DNA from 2 places in the Bacillus marinisedimentorum genome. Region 2 is predicted to be linked to the other one. Evidence: riboswitches for the same ligand, from Rfam matches in the RefSeq annotation. Region 2 holds a riboswitch; the other holds the start of a gene.

What was found. A riboswitch is a leader RNA that binds a small molecule or an ion and turns the genes downstream of it on or off. The one in region 2 is predicted to bind thiamine pyrophosphate.
Region 1: it holds a riboswitch for thiamine pyrophosphate, as region 2 does, so the genes downstream of both, A4U59_RS15220 (acyl-CoA dehydrogenase family protein) here and A4U59_RS18350 (MTH1187 family thiamine-binding protein) in region 2, are expected to answer to the same signal.

The regions. Positions count from the first base shown of each region.
Region 1 is NZ_LWBL02000050.1:33,760-41,595, reverse strand. It holds gene A4U59_RS15235 (AAA family ATPase) at 1-1,084, opposite strand, end outside; gene A4U59_RS15230 (DUF7669 domain-containing protein) at 1,135-2,109, opposite strand; gene A4U59_RS15225 (DUF421 domain-containing protein) at 2,523-3,215, shown strand; TPP riboswitch at 3,258-3,368, shown strand; gene A4U59_RS15220 (acyl-CoA dehydrogenase family protein) at 3,432-4,490, shown strand; gene A4U59_RS22615 (YjcZ family sporulation protein) at 4,556-4,678, opposite strand; gene A4U59_RS15215 (protein-glutamine gamma-glutamyltransferase) at 4,870-5,715, opposite strand; gene A4U59_RS15210 (NifB/NifX family molybdenum-iron cluster-binding protein) at 5,935-6,306, shown strand; gene A4U59_RS15205 (hypothetical protein) at 6,351-6,791, shown strand; partial or broken gene A4U59_RS22055 (thioredoxin family protein) at 6,804-7,010, shown strand; gene A4U59_RS15200 (hypothetical protein) at 7,675-7,836, opposite strand, start outside.
Region 2 is NZ_LWBL02000065.1:22,755-30,590, reverse strand. It holds gene A4U59_RS21915 (hypothetical protein) at 257-496, opposite strand; gene A4U59_RS18365 (ABC transporter ATP-binding protein) at 671-1,477, opposite strand; gene A4U59_RS18360 (ABC transporter substrate-binding protein) at 1,449-2,480, opposite strand; gene A4U59_RS18355 (ABC transporter permease) at 2,493-3,275, opposite strand; gene A4U59_RS18350 (MTH1187 family thiamine-binding protein) at 3,280-3,570, opposite strand; TPP riboswitch at 3,873-3,982, opposite strand; gene A4U59_RS18345 (alpha/beta hydrolase) at 4,227-4,940, shown strand; gene A4U59_RS18340 (MFS transporter) at 5,047-6,312, shown strand; gene cls (cardiolipin synthase) at 6,353-7,836, opposite strand, start outside.

The sequences.
Region 1 (7,836 bases), on a different contig from region 2:
ATTCAACCACCTGTTTCTTCCCTACCGTATCAACTGTTTTAAATCCCCACTTTTCCTGCTTAGGGATTTCGAGGGCAGGTTGATAAGTTTCATTCCAGTTGACATACACAACATGTTTTTGATGTTCTAAGTCATCGCGGTATTCATAGCCTTTATCTGTCACGGTGCCAATCCCCAAAATTTTGGACTTCCCTTTATTGGCGATGACTTTATCACCGGACTGCAATTGATAGAATCTCCACAGTTCGTTCGCTTTTTCTATATTTTTTTGAGATGAGGACTGGAAATCATGTGTCAAAAAAGAACTTTTGAACTCTTCATAATCATTAAACTCCCTTAAATCCCCCACTTCATCCCAGCCAATGGATATATAACCGCCTTCCAGGGACTCTTTCCAATACTTGGCCTCGTGTCCCGGAGCAATCTTATAATATATTTCTTCACGCATGAATTCATGATAAAGAAAATGGGAGATAAGGAGGCGATCATAGCCCTTTAATTCTTCATGATTTGAAATAAGCTCCGAAAACATAATGTTTAATTCTATCGAATCTTTCCCTTTGAAATCATCTTCATCTGCACCCAGTTCTTTCAAGAATTTCCTTAAATGGTTGGCGTTATATATAGCCATCAGTTTATCAGGGTGGTACAGATATGAAATTTTGCCTTTAAGCATAGTCGCATTTGTAAGAAGGTTATCATCTTTTATTCCCTCATATGTACCTTGATCAAAAGATTTAATCAGCTGAATAATATCACTGCGCAGCTGCTCCCATGCTTTTTCCACATTCGGAAACTGAGAAGGATAATGCCATTTTTTATCTTTTTTACGGAAGTAAATGATATGTTTTGCTGCACTCCCTCCTTTGATGCTTCCCAGGGGAATGGTGTTATACTCAAGCCACCAGCTGAAAGAGTCTCTCTTTTTGTAACCAAGAGCGTAATCTTCTACACTCATCGCTTCAATTTTTTCCAGAGGGAATTCATTAAGAAATTCCTGGTGAAGTGTTTTGGCATTTTCAATTTCCTTTTGAACTTCTTGTTTATTATAATAAGCTTCAATTTTTTTCTTCAGCTTGCTCATTTTCCCACCCCTAACTATAAAGTAATACTTTGAACAAGACAGGTTCGCGGCTATTCTTCACTAGCACCGATGTTTACCGGCTCCCCCTTCCAATTCCACTCCCCATCCCTCTGAGGATCATATTTCCGGTAATTCCCCTTCGATACAAGATAATATAAATCCTTCTGGCCTGACGGATAATGCTTTCTTGAAGTATGGTTCACACAGTCCGCAATCAACTGGCAGCGGACAGTCGTCGGGTTGATATCAGGATACTCTTTCGCGATTTCCCGATACACGGCAGCAGGAGTGAACGTTTCGTCACCTTCATCATAGATTGTAAGTTTCCTTACCGTATCATAAACCAGTTCTTTCACTTTTACCGGCTCGTTCCATCTGCCTGTAGAGGATTTCACTGAAGCGGAACTTCCAATCTGTTCGGTGCTGATGATATACTCGCCCTGAGAGCTTTTATAAACGGTGTATTCCATGCAGAAAATCTCCATTCCATATCGGTCCCGGAGATGGTCCGTCACTTCTCTGACAATCGGCGAGACAGTCTCGGCAATTATGAAAATACGCTGTTTCCGATTGAATTCAACACTGCTCTTTTCCTGGGTGTCAGGATAAAACACTTCATGAAACTTGTCCCGAAGTTCAATCGCAGTTCCCTGGCCTTTGCCATTCTGGTAAAGAAGGAAGATTTCATTCAGTTTTGTTTCCGATAATGCGGAAGCCCACGTTGAATACTCAAGTGCCTGCGCGACCACTTCACGAGGGGTGCTGCCCTTCTTTAATTCCACAATAACAAGATTTCCTTCCGAATCAATCCCCATTAAATCGGGATATTTACCGGAATCGCCGATTGCCGCTCTCGTCTGCCGCCCAATCCAAAAAATTGTATTCCCCTCATATTCATCCAGAAGTGCATCCGGACTGTTTTCAAGCCAGTTTTCAAAGTCATTTTCGTAATTGACATTTCCTGCGCTTACTTTCTCCATAATTCCTTCAGATAAGTTGTTGCTTCCAGACAGTTTATAAAGCATGTGGTTTTCCCCTTTCCGTTTCTATTCAGGCAAATTTTTCTATTTTAAATATAACAAAACAACTGAACCATTTATGGCACACCTATAAAAAAAACTGACAATTCCGGGGCTCTCAATTCCCTTTGCTTACTTGTTTTTCTGTCCAGCTCCTTTGGCCGTTTCTTCGTCCTTCCAGACCAGTTTTGTGTTGAATTCTCCTATTCTTTTTACTTTTGCTCAGATTTTTTAAAAAAGATGCGACTGGAGGGCTCGGTAAGACTTTTAAACTTCTCCCTGGCTAATGGTGTAGTTGTTCTCATTTTTTTCATCCCCCCTTCACCTTCGTATTCGTATGGATGGAAACTACTCCCAGATTACTTAGCGAAATAAGGGGTAAATAACTTATCACACCACCAGATAGGAGGTCCTCCCGCTTGTTTACAACCATTACCTTGAAACTGGTCATCGGCCTGATCGCACTCATCCTGATCACCCGCCTTCTTGGAAAGAAGGAAATGGCCCAGGTCACACCATTTGATTTTGTGTATGCACTCATTCTCGGAGGGATTATTGAAGAGGGGATATACGATACAAAGACAAAAATCTATCATGTCATATATGCCGCCGCGTTATGGGCCGTTTTAATTTATACCGTTGAAAAGCTGCCGCAGAAGTTTGAAAAGATCCGTAAGCCGCTGAAAGGAAAAACGGCCATCATTATTGAAAATGGGGAAATAGACATTAAGGAGATGAAGAAGGCGAAGCTTGAAATGGAGCAGGTCCGGACGATGCTTCGCATGCAGGGGGTCTTTTCTGTCAGTGACGTGAAGTATGCGTTTCTCGAAGTGAGCGGGCAGCTGAGTGTGATGAAGTATGCGGATCAGTCACCTGTTACGGCAAAGGATTTAGGGGTTGACACGGCGCCTCAGGAACCTTCCATTTTGCTCATTGATGAAGGCATGGTCCATGAAAAGAGCCTGAAGGTCATAGGCAAAGACAAAAGCTGGCTTGATGAGCAGCTGGGTGAACATGACATCCGAAGGGCTGAGGATGTCTTTTACGCTGAATGGACCAGGCTTGGCGGATTTTACATCAGAACCTATGAAGATGAAAGGCATGCGACTTGATAGACACCGAGAAGATGTCCGGTATAATAAAGTAAGAATTTCATAGATTCAACGGGGAGCTGGAATCGGCCGGCTTGAGAATATTCCGCAAAGATATTGACCCGCTGACCTGAGCCGGATAATGCCGGCGCAGGGAGTGAAACTTGTTTCTTAATGAATTAGGCGCTCCCTTCTTGTCAGGGAGTGCTTTTAGTTTAGAGGAAGGGATGAAGCAGGATGTTTGATGCATATACGATTGACATGATTCGCGGACATTCCCGGAAGATGGAAAAGGCCGGTGAACTGCCTCCGGATGTGCTTGATATCATCTATGATCGGGGCCTTTTCAAGTTATTCCTTCCCGCTGAGCTGAACGGCAGGATGATGCCGTTTCCGATGGCGGTTAAGCTGTTTGAAGAAGCCGCCTGGATCGACGGCAGCTTTGGCTGGCTCGTGCAGATCGGTTCAGGGGCCGGTTTTTTCGCGACGACGATTTCTCCTGCTTTTGCACCTGACGTTTTTTCCCGGCGCGATGCATACATAGCCGGCAGTGACCGTCCGAACGGGGTTGCGAACAAAGTGGATGCGGGCTGGCGCGTTACCGGAAGCTGGCCGTTTTGCAGCGGCTCGCTGCATGCGACCACCTTCACAGCGAACTGCCGCGTTGAAGTGGACGGAGTTGAAGACGGAGCGGTGCGGGCGTTCATTTTGCGGCCAGGCCAGGTGGAAATCGAAAAGGACTGGAATGCATTCGGGCTGAAAGCGACGAACAGCCATACGATTCATGTGAAAGATGCCTTCGTTCCGGAAGAGAGAACGTTTGATGTGTTCAAGCCTCACTTCCATTATGACAATCCGGTCTATCACTATCCATTCGTGCCGTTTGCCGAAGCGAATATCGCCGCGACCACAATCGGGATTGCCAGGCATTTTTTCGAAGAGGCCCAGGCCCATGCGGAGCGCAAATTACAAATTTGGGATCAGGAGCGGTACTCGTTTGTCATTCGTAAAATTGAGCAATTGACGGCTCCATTCGATCAATCCGCTGCCGCCTTCCATAAGGCGATTGAAACATCCTGGCAGAGCCATCTCGCCGGAAACGCGCTGTCTGATGAAGAGATGATCGACATCAGCGTGCACAGCAAAGAAGCGGCCCGGCATGCGGTAGAAGGCGCACAGAATCTTTTCCGGTATATGGGCATTGACGTTCTTTTCGAGGATAACGTCCTGAATCGGACATACCGGGACTTGCTTACGGCTTCACAGCATAAACTGCTGATCTCATATGGAGATTGAAAAAAGAAACGGTGCCTGATCCAGCGCGTTTTAATTGCGCCGGGACCAGGCACCAACTTCATGGTTTAATAAAAACCGCAAGCACCTACAATGATCAATAGGATAAACAACACGACAATCAACACGAATGTGTTGGATCCCCTTGCCGGAGGACAGTATCTATAACCTGGAGAAACATAACTTGGCATAGGAGGAACATTGGCGCCCATTACAGGTGCTGCATTTACGTTTGCTCCCATATATGGCATTGCATTTACATTATCCACGTTTTAACCCTTCCTTCCCGATAGTTATTTGTCACTATATCATACTCACCTAAAAGAAAGTTGAGCCCGTCAACATCATAAATGGGTTAATGTCATGGACTGGTACTGCCCGGTTATCCGGTAATCATTTTCTTGTAATAAGTCAAATACTGAATGAAGGCTATCGAGCATTTATTATGGTGTATGACAGTGTAGGGCACTCGACGAACTGTACGGCCATTTTGGGCTGCTGAAAGTTCAGCTAACCGATTAAAAGATGGCCTTGTGACTAAATTCGTTAAATAAGCTGATTGCGTGCTCCCCTGTTTGCGATGTTTGTTCAATTTTTGAATCATTTTTTCATCGTCCCTTATGCCGAACCCATGGCCAAAAAATTTGCCGCCCGTCAACGCGACAGCATTCTCTCCTCTATACCATGGAGTCCCGGGATTAAATTCCGGATTTTTGAAGTAAACAACATCGCCAGGGATCAAATGATTCGCATAAAAGGTGTGCAGCCCCAAATCGGAATCGGTATGCCAGCTGTATAAATAAAGGTCCTGGAACATGACATCAAATACACGCTTACCAATGCTTTTTATCGCTGCATGGTAAAGGATGATTACGGAAGCTGTCGCACATTCAAAACCGTACAAAGGACTATTCACATAAATATCCATAATAGCTGCTGATGGACGTATCCCCGGCTTTAAAAGGAACCCCCCTTGTTCCGTCAGGTGCCAGTATTCAGGATTGCAGCGAGCGCCTTTAAAGGTTGTAAATTCAATCTTTTGTTCATTCATCTTTTCCGCGCTTTCTATGATATTTTTTCGGACGTTGATTTCAAATAAAAGTTCACTTCTGGTGCGATAGGAATAAAGGACAGGAGCATCAAGCATTTGCTGGATGATCTTTTTTTCCACACTTCCTGCATCCCACGATTCCATTTGCTGCGGAGGCATCCCTGATATTTGTATCATGTGATTCCCCTTCCATACTGTCTTGATACCTATCCTATTCGAATTTGTTTTTTAAGATGTTTCAGCATTAATCGTATAGATGAATTGTTATTTCCGCCAGGAAGCGGTGCCTGGCATCAATCTGCAAATTTCATTTGAACTATCTGCCATTTAACGTTACAATTGAAGACGTAATATACCCCTAAGGGTTATTAACCTACTGACTAAAGAGGTGTTGGCATGAGAATCGCTGTAGCAGTAACGCCTGACGGAATGGTGAATGCCCATTTCGGACGGACCGCAACCCTGGCGCTTGTTGATGTGGAGAATGGAGAGGTCGCTCGTTGGAACGAAATTGATGCACCGTTTGCCGCGATGCACGGCGAGCATGGCCATCATGAAGGCGGCCATCATCACCATCCTGCAAATCACCAGGACACTATCAAAGATTTTCTTTTAGAGCAAAATGTCGATGTCGTTTTTGTCCATCATGCAGGCAGAGGGCTGCATAAGGTGATGAACGAAACAGACATGAAGGTTATGACAGGAGCGGATGGCTCCGCACGGGAAGCTGTCGGCCGGCTGCTGCAGCAAGAGCCGTTTAATTCCTGAGCCTTAAGGGAAAACTCTAAGGGTACATACTTTTTTAAAAGGAGATGAGTACTGTGGCAAAGATTGCTGAGGAAGACAAGCAGACGATCAGAGATATGTTCAGCCAGATGACTGGCACTGCGCATATCCGTTATTTCAGCACAACCGACAACTGCGAAATGTGCGGCGAGACGAAAGAAATTCTTGAAGAATTGACTTCATTATCCGATCAGATCGACATTCAGTATTTGGATAAGGATGAAAATGCGGATGAAGTGAGCCGCCTTGGTGTCGACAAGTATCCTGCGATCGTATTCGTGAAGGAAGACGGCACTGATACAGGCGTGCGTTTCTACGGCATTCCATCAGGCTACGAGTTCACGACATTGATCGAGGACATCATCGATATCGCCAATGACAAAATCGGATTGGAGCCGGCAACGATCGAGGCACTTAAAGCGATCGATCAGGATGTTACACTTTCCGTATTCGTAACACCCACCTGACCTCATTGTCCCCGCGCAGTTCGCGTGGCTCACCACATGGCAATGGTCAACCCTCGTATCCGCGGCGAAATGATTGAGGCAATGGAATTCCAGGAATTGTCTCAAAAGCATAACGTCATGGGCGTACCGAAAACCGTCATCAACGACGGGAAAGCCGAACAGGAAGGCGCAGCTCCTGAGCAGCTGATCCTTGGCAAGATCCAGGAAATTCTCCAATAATCCATGAATTGAAATGAATGAACCCGAATAGATAGAGCCTATGGAATATAGGCCTCCTGTTCGGGTTTTTATTTTATTCTGGGCTGTGTTAACGTTCAATGTTGTTATTCATCAGCAAAGTATAAGTCACATAAATCCGAATTTAAATGTTTGGCTTATCAAACTAACCCATCTTTGAAAAACTGCAAAAATGATAGCAGGTTATTCTGGAGATAGCCCGTTCCTTTCCGCTGCAGGCATTCGCTTTCCGCGGGGCGACCGGGAGCTTCTCGGCACTATTCGCGCCTGCGGGGTCTTCCCTGTTCGCTACCCCCGCAGGCGGGAGCAGCGGGACAGGTGAGACCCCGCTAGAGCGATAGCGATGAGGAGGCTCACCGCCGCCCCGCGGCAAAGAAGACACTGTGAGTGCAACCGAAGGGAAGCAGGAACAGATGTCGCACTTGTGCCCTTGGGTGAAAGCGAGCCCCTGAAGCGGAAATCAACACCCCAGTTTAAATTGCCCTACTAATGCTACAACCCTACTTCGCCAGATGAATAAAGAACAATGTTTATATTGTTAAACAAGATAATCTGAGATGGTTTCCATTTCTTTGTACTTGCTCTGTTTGGCGGTTTTCCAACAACAAACTTTAACATAGACAAACTGTAACCCCCGGCTGAATCACTATACAACAAATATGTAAAGCAATAAGCTGACTGTAAATAAAATAAAGGCAATTTGAATCGTGACGTACATGACGAATTCAAAGGTTGACAGTTTCCTTTGTTTCCTGGTTTTGTCCAAATGGCGAAAATAAAAAGAGGAACTGATCACTAAAATCGTTAT
Region 2 (7,836 bases):
CAAACTAGGCCCCTTTAGCGCCACCCCCGGCCCTACTTTCACGCTAAACCCGTCTCTTGTCGAGTCAAACGAGGGACTTTTCAAGCTGTCCGGACCCCTGCGCCGCTCGCACCCGCTCATCATATCTACAGGCCCCATCTTTGCCGCCAGAAGTGATCACTGCTTCGCTGTGGCAGCAAACATGAATAAAAATAGTGTTTTTTAGCTGAAAAAGAACATTTTTTTACGCGAAGGTAGGGGCAGCAGCATTTCTGGTTCAAGTTTCGCGCCGTTCAAAGGGCTTTTCAAGCCAAACAGCACCGGTTTCACGCCATATCCAGCCGGTTACGCGCGGAACCCGGCATGCATGGTACAAGGATGTACGGGTTTCACGCCGTTCGCCCGGATTTACACGCCAAACCGGAGTTTTTTCACGCGCAACCTCAGTCAATTCACGCCAAACCCCGGCCTTTTCCCGCCAAAGGGCAGTTTTCGCGCCATAACTACGGCAATTCACGCCAAACCCGGCCCCTTTAACACCAACCCTGCCCCACATTTCGCGCCAAACCCCGGCCCCACATTTAACACCAACCCCGCCCCCGCATTCCCCGCCACAAACCGAATTCTTCCCGTGTTAACAACCCGGCTCCCTGCCCTTCCCCACCCGCATCCAACAAAAAAAGCCTGCCAATCAGGCAGGCGAACCGTTTGATTTTTTCAGCATTCCGAGCAATTCTTCTTTCGTTTTCACGGCATCTGCACTGGTCATCATCTCGAACGAGCGCGGCCGCGGCAGGGGGACTTTCACTTCGTGCGTAATCCTGCCCGGCCTCGGTGACATGACGTATACTTTATCAGACAGGAATATGGCTTCATCAATGTCATGGGTGACGAGCAGGACGGAGTACTGGAAGTCACGCCATATTTCCAGAAGCCATTCCTGCACCTCAAGCCTTGTCAGGGCATCCAGCTTGCCGAATGGTTCATCAAGGAGCATGAGTTCCTTGCGGGACAGGATTGTCCGCAAGAAATTTGCACGCTGTCTCATGCCGCCGGACAGGGCTTGCGGATAACTGTCTGCGAACTGCTCCAGGCCGAAACGGGGCAGGAGTTTACGTGCTTCACTGCGTGCCTGCTTGCGGCTCAACCCTGCTATTTCAAGCGGGACAGCAGCATTATCGATGATGGTGCGCCAGGGGAATAGCAAGTCCTTCTGCGGCATATAGCTCGCGACCCCTTTTTTGCCGGTGATCGGGTTTGCTTGATAATAAACCTCGCCGGCCTGCGGCAATGTGACCCCGGATATTATATCCAGAAGGGTGCTTTTCCCGCAGCCGCTTGGACCGATGATTGAAACAAACTCGCCTTCATGAACTGAAATGTTGACATCCTTAAGTGCCTCAACAGGCTGGTTCCCTTTTTCCTGAAAAACTTTTGTGACACCGAGAACTTCAAGTGCTGTTCTCATTTTACTTGCCGTTTCCAGGAAGGAATTCATTTGTGAATGCTGCTTCAGGGTCGATGTTTTCTTCAATCAGTTCACGCTCATGCATCCAGTCTGCGAACCGCTTCCACACATCATCTTCTTGCACTCCCCATTGCTCTGCATCATCCTGGTAACGGGGACTCAGCCATTGCTGGCTTTTTTTGACGAGTTCTTCATTCAATTCAGGTGCGTGCTTGATAAGGATATCAGCTGCTTTTTCAGGGTTGTCGATCGCATACTCGTATCCTTTGGAAGTCGCGTCCATGAATTTTTCAACGAGCTCCGGATTGTTTTCAATATGATCTTCGTTCGTGACGAGAACAGGTGTGTAATAATCCAGAGCCTGGTCAAGGTCGTTCAGCATGATGGTATTCAATTCAATGCCCTGGCGTTCAGCTTCCACTCCGTCCCATCCGTAATAAATCCACTCGAAATCGGCATCCCGGCCAATCGATTTGAAAAAATCGGTCGCTCCGAGCGTAACCATGTCCACTTTTGAAAAGTCGGCATCATCCGCTTTCATGACTGCTTTCAATACGGCCTCTTCCATAGGCGCACCCCAGCCGCCGTACCGTTTTCCTTCAAAATCCTTCGGTGTGGTGATGCTTTCTTCTTTTAATGAAGCAAAAGCGGACGTGTTATGTTGGATAACCGCGGCGATGGAGACAAGCGGGATGCCGGCAGAACGTGCCTGGGTGACGCCCTCCTGGTAGCTCACTCCGAAATCGGCTTTGCCGGAAGCGACAATCTGGCCGGCTGAACCGCCTTCGCCGGGCTGGACGATTTCGACATCAAGTCCCTGTTCCTCATAATAACCGTTTTCAAGAGCGGCATAGAGGCCGGTGTGATTTGTGTTCGGGAACCAGTCAAGCATGACGGTGACCTCCTGGTCCTGCTCGTTTTCCGTGTCAGTTTCTGCTTCTGAATCGGCTGCTTCTTCATTTCCACAGGCCCCTAAAATAAAAGGAAAGGTGAAGAGTATTGCGATAAGAAACGATTTTGTGAATTGCAGCATATCAGTTCCTCCTTATGATTGTTGTTTTGATTGGTGCCAGGGCATCATCAGCCTGCCAAGAAGTTCGATGATCCCAAAAATGACAAGGCTTAAGACGACAATGACAAAGATGGCGGCAAAAACCCGCTCGGTTAAATAAGATTGAGATGCACGGGTCAAATAAATACCGAGTCCTTTGTTCGCGCCGAGCCATTCCCCGATCACCGCACCCATGACGCTGTAGGTGCCGGCAATGCGGAGGCCTGAAAAGAAATAGGGAAGGGCGGCAGGCAGTTTGACCATCCGAAAAATCTGCATCCTGCCCGCACCCATCGTTTCCATAAGACGGATCATATCTTTGTCGGTATACCGGTAGCCTTCCGCAAGATTGATCGTAATCGGAAAAAAGCAAACAAGGGCGACAATAATGACTTTCGGCAAAATCCCATAACCGAACCAGATCATGAACAGCGGTGCTATCGCAATGATCGGAACGGTTTGCGAGACGACGAGAATCGGATAGACAGCTTTCCTCAGCCATTCAGATACATCAAGAAACGTGGCAATGACAACACTGAGCATTACAGCTGCCGTCAGGCCGAGGGCGGTCTCAAGCAGCGTTCTCATCGTATGCTCTGTAAGCAAGGCCCTTTGTTCCCATAGCGATTCGGCAATCAGTGACGGAGCGGGCAGAATCCATTTTTCAATGCCGGATACGACAGTGCCTGCTTCCCAGATGACGAGGAGACCGAGAAGAACCAGCCCCGGAAGTGACAAGGACAGGAGCCGCCCCGCCCAGCTTGTATTTAAGTTCACGGCGTTAGGAGCGGTATTTATGGACTTTTTCATCAATCGTAACGTCCCTGTCCGGGCGATAATGGATTTTTATGCAGGTCATTATGTCACTTGCCCCCGCCTCGACACATGCATCTTGCGCCCTTTTGACGATTTCCAGCAATTGATCGAGCTCGCCCTCCATTACCGTTTCCATCGGACCGACTTCATACTTCACGCCTGATTGGCGGACAACCTCGATGGCTCTGTCCACAACTTCGTAGCTGTTTTCTGTTCCTTTCGGCAGTACTTGAAATCCCAGATTGACACTGCTCATGTAAAATCCCCCTTAATAATTTTGCTCGCTGCCCCTGCCTGAGTTCCCAGCCTCATAAAGCAGGTGAAACCCCGAAAGAGCAGCTGTGATGAGTCTCACCGTCCATCTTGCGGCATAGAAGACGCCGTGAATGCGACCGACTTGCAGCAAGAACGGATGCCGCACTTTTGCACGTGGAGAAAACGGCCACCTTGAAGCCAGTGGCAAAAGAAAAAGGCTGCCTGATTCAGGCAGCCTTTGGTTCACCAATAGTTATAGTGATAAAATGGAATAATAGTCATTGTTCCGCAATAAAACGGAAAACAAGTCCATTTTTTGGTTCCTACGCTGGCATTATCCAGATCAGGTTCATGGGTCGATGCGTTAAAAGCATCCTCTCAGCCTGGTCAACCGGGCTCCCCGTCCTATTCAGTTTGATTTATTTAAAACAATAGCAGAGGTCAGGCTTGTTGTAAACGTTTTTATTTGCGCGGAGTACAGGATAATAATGTGGGGGAGCGGAAGGATTGATGTTGCTCTGGCTGTTGGGCTGTTATAAAACGGATTGCCGGATTTAGATAAAGGCCGGTTCCAGGAAAGACATCTTGAAAATCGGCCTCAGGCGCATTTATACATAAATTTCACTTGAACTTCTACCACGAAAGGAGGCGCGTTGTATGATTGGGTGTTTGCTTATTCACGGATTTACGGGGGCCCCTTATGAAGTGGAGCCGCTGGCCGATCATTTCCGCAAAACAACGGATTGGAAAGTGGATGTTCCGACTCTTCCGGGCCACGGGGAAGAAGAAGAGTGGGACGGGGTTGTTCATAATGACTGGATAGACACGGCTGAAAAGGCGTTTTTGAAGCTTTATGAAGAGTGTGACGTTGTGTATGTTGTCGGGTTTTCAATGGGGGGTATGATAGCGGGTTACCTTGCTTCGAAGTATCCGGTTGACCGGCTTGTACTGCTCAGTGCGTCAGCACATTATATCAACTTGAAGCAAATGGCGGCTGACATCTTGGAGATGATAAAAGATGCGGTAAAGGGAGGCTTGAAAGATAACGAACTGTTTAAACGATATAAGAAAAAAACCGGTGCAACGCCTATCCGGGCCACTATTGAATTTCAGAAGCTTGTCCGGAAGCTGCGTCAGGAGCTGGAAAACATATCAGCCCCTGTTTTGATCATCCAGGGGGAGAGTGACGGACTGATTCCCCATAAGACAGCGTCTTTTTTATATGAATCGGTTTCGTCTGAAGAAAAATATGTTTATTATTTGCCTGATTCGAAGCATATTCTCCTGCACGGCACCGATAAAGAACAGATTATCGAACTGGCGGATTCTTTTTTGCACGGCAGGCTCGGAAACCGGTCGAGCGGTGTTTGAGGTGAAATCAACTATTTGGAATGCTTTCCATTTTAAGAACGGGCGCACCCGCTTTATAATAAAACCAGTTTGAGACGAATTTTTATACATACACAGGGGGGTGAAGATGAACCAGAATTCGCAGCCGATTAAAACCCCGTTTTTTTATGGATGGACGGTGGTGGCCCTGGCCGCTGTTGGCGTGTTTTTTTCCGGGCCGGGCCAGACGTATTCCGTATCGGTTTTTATCGAGTCGTATATAAAAGAGTTTGAAATGAGCCGTTCAGCTGTTTCAAGTGTGTATTCAGCAGCTACATTGCTTGCCGGACTGTTATTGTTTATCGTGGGACGGCTCGTCGACCGGTTCGGACAGCGGGCGATGATGGCATCTGTCGGATTGATGCTCGGGCTGGCGGCTCTCTGGAACAGCATGCTGACAGGGCCCGTCATGATGTTCATCGGCTTTTTTGCGATCCGGCTATTCGGGCAGGGGTCGCTGACGCTGATTCCGAATACGCTCGTGCCGCAGTGGTTTCTTGTAAAAAGGGGCCGGGCCCTTAGTTTCATGGCTATCGTCGGGTTTTTGAGCTCCGCCCTGCTGCCGCCGCTGAACGCCTATTTGATTGAATATTGGGGCTGGCGATCGACGTGGATCATGTGGGGCGTTCTGCTGATTGCTGTATTTGTTCCGCTCGTGCTATGGCTTGTCCGGAACAAGCCGGAAGATATTGGATTGTACCCTGATAACTTGCCGCCAAAGAAGCTGAAGGCTGAAAATCGGCAAAAAGGAGATATCTCAACCGGATTTGAAGTGAACTGGACGGTGAAGGAAGCGATGAGGACGCGGGCGTTTTGGCTGATTTTATTTTGTGTCAGTATACCGGCCCTCGTCAATACCGGATTGACGTTCCATCTTATCTCCATTTTAAAAGACAGCGGGCTTGAACCGACGATGGCAGCTTTTGTCCTCAGCCTGATGGCGATTGTCGGGTTTCCGGTCACGTTTGCCTCCGGTTTTCTCGTTGAACGGATTGCGGTCAGATATTTGCTGGCCCTGTCGTTTGCGGGCCACGTCATTTCAATGATCATTTTGCTGATGGTAAATACGCCATTTTTGGCCATCGTTTACGGAATCGTCTGGGGGATGGTCAACGGTTTTGAACGGATCACGTTAAATATTGTATGGCCGAATTATTTTGGCCGTGAACACCTTGGCAGCATAAAAGGAATCGCAAGTACGACGATGGTCATCGGGTCAGCGTTCGGGCCCCTTCCATTCGGGATTGCCTATGATATGTTTGGCAGCTATACGGAAATCATCATGATCGTCATGCTGCTGCCGCTACTTGGAGCAATCGCCGCCCTGGCAGCGCCGCCTCCTCGTGCAGGATGATGGTTTTCCAGCCGATTTCCCGCCAGGTATATTGTTTTTGTTACAGAATGGGTGAGAACAGCCTTGCAAATGACTCCTTCGATCTAATCCACAGACTGCGCTTTTGAAAGCGCTGAAGGTTCACATTGAGGCTGTCTTTCATGTCCTCCCTGTAGTTTGCGATAAGCTGATGGACGCTTAATGTATGGTAAAGGAAGAGGTTGACTTCAAAGTTCAAATTGAAGCTGCGCAAGTCCATATTGGCTGTTCCGATGGAAGCCATTTTTCCGTCTGCAATGATCACTTTTTGATGAAGGAAGCCGCGCTGGTAAAGGTGGACTTCAACACCTTCAGACAGCAGTTCTCCGAAATAGGAGCGCGTTGCATATTGAGTCAGTAAGCTGTCATTTTTTTCGGGGACAAGCAGTTTGACTTCCACCCCTTTTGCTGCAGCCATGCGAAGCGCCTGGCGGATCGGTTTGCTCGGTACAAAGTAAGGGGTGGCGATCCAAATCGATTCCTGTGCCTCGGAAATAAGGCTGTAGTATAGGTCCCCCATCGTGCCCTGGGGCATGTCCGGACCGCTCGCGACGACCTGGACTCCGCCATCCTCACGGGTGACCGGGGCACTTAGGTAATCCTCGCTAAATAAGTTTTCACCGTCAACATACGCCCAGTCAACGAGAAAAATGGCATGGAGGTTACGGACAGCTTCCCCGTGCATTTTCACATGCGTATCGCGCCAGAAGCCGAATTTCGGGTTGCGTCCGAGGTATTCGTCGCCGACGTTCAGCCCGCCGACAAAACCTGTATGGCCGTCTATCACCACTATTTTCCGGTGGTTTCGGAAATTCAGTTTTTGATTGAAAAAGCCGTGTTTGATCGGCAGGAAGGAGTGGAGTTTTATTCCGCCTTCCTGAAGTTTGCGGATTGATTTTCCGGATAAGGTAAGACTGCCGATTGCATCATAGATCAGCCTGATTTCAACTCCTTCGGCCGCCTTTTTTAAAAGCAGGTTCATCAATTCATTGCCAACCTCATCATCCCGGAAAATGTAATATTCCATATGGATGAATCTCCGGGCTTTTTCAAGCTCTTCAAATAAAACGGCAAACTTTTCCTCGCCGTTTTTAATAATATCGGTTCGGGTATGAAAGCTTACAGGTGCAATGGCCCGTTTTTCGATTAGTCTCATGAGGCCCTGTTCACTGGCACCCCAGTCTTTCCATTTGAGCGAATAGCGGGATGAAACATACCGTGTGATCGCATCTTTAGAATAAGCAAGCTTGTTCTTGAACAAATGTCCTTTTACTTGAAGCTGGCCCGAATAAATGAAAAAGATATAGCCTCCGAGTGGAAAAAACAATAATACATAAAGCCATAGCAGGGTTTTATAAGGGGAACGGTTTTCAAGCATAAGAACATAGGAAACGGAGCCGATTACTGCAATGTAAACGGCAGCAGCCATGATTTTCTGCACTATAGGCAAAGAAGTCAGAAAAATGATGTATAAACTTGCTGTCATCAAAATGAAATAAATTGTCT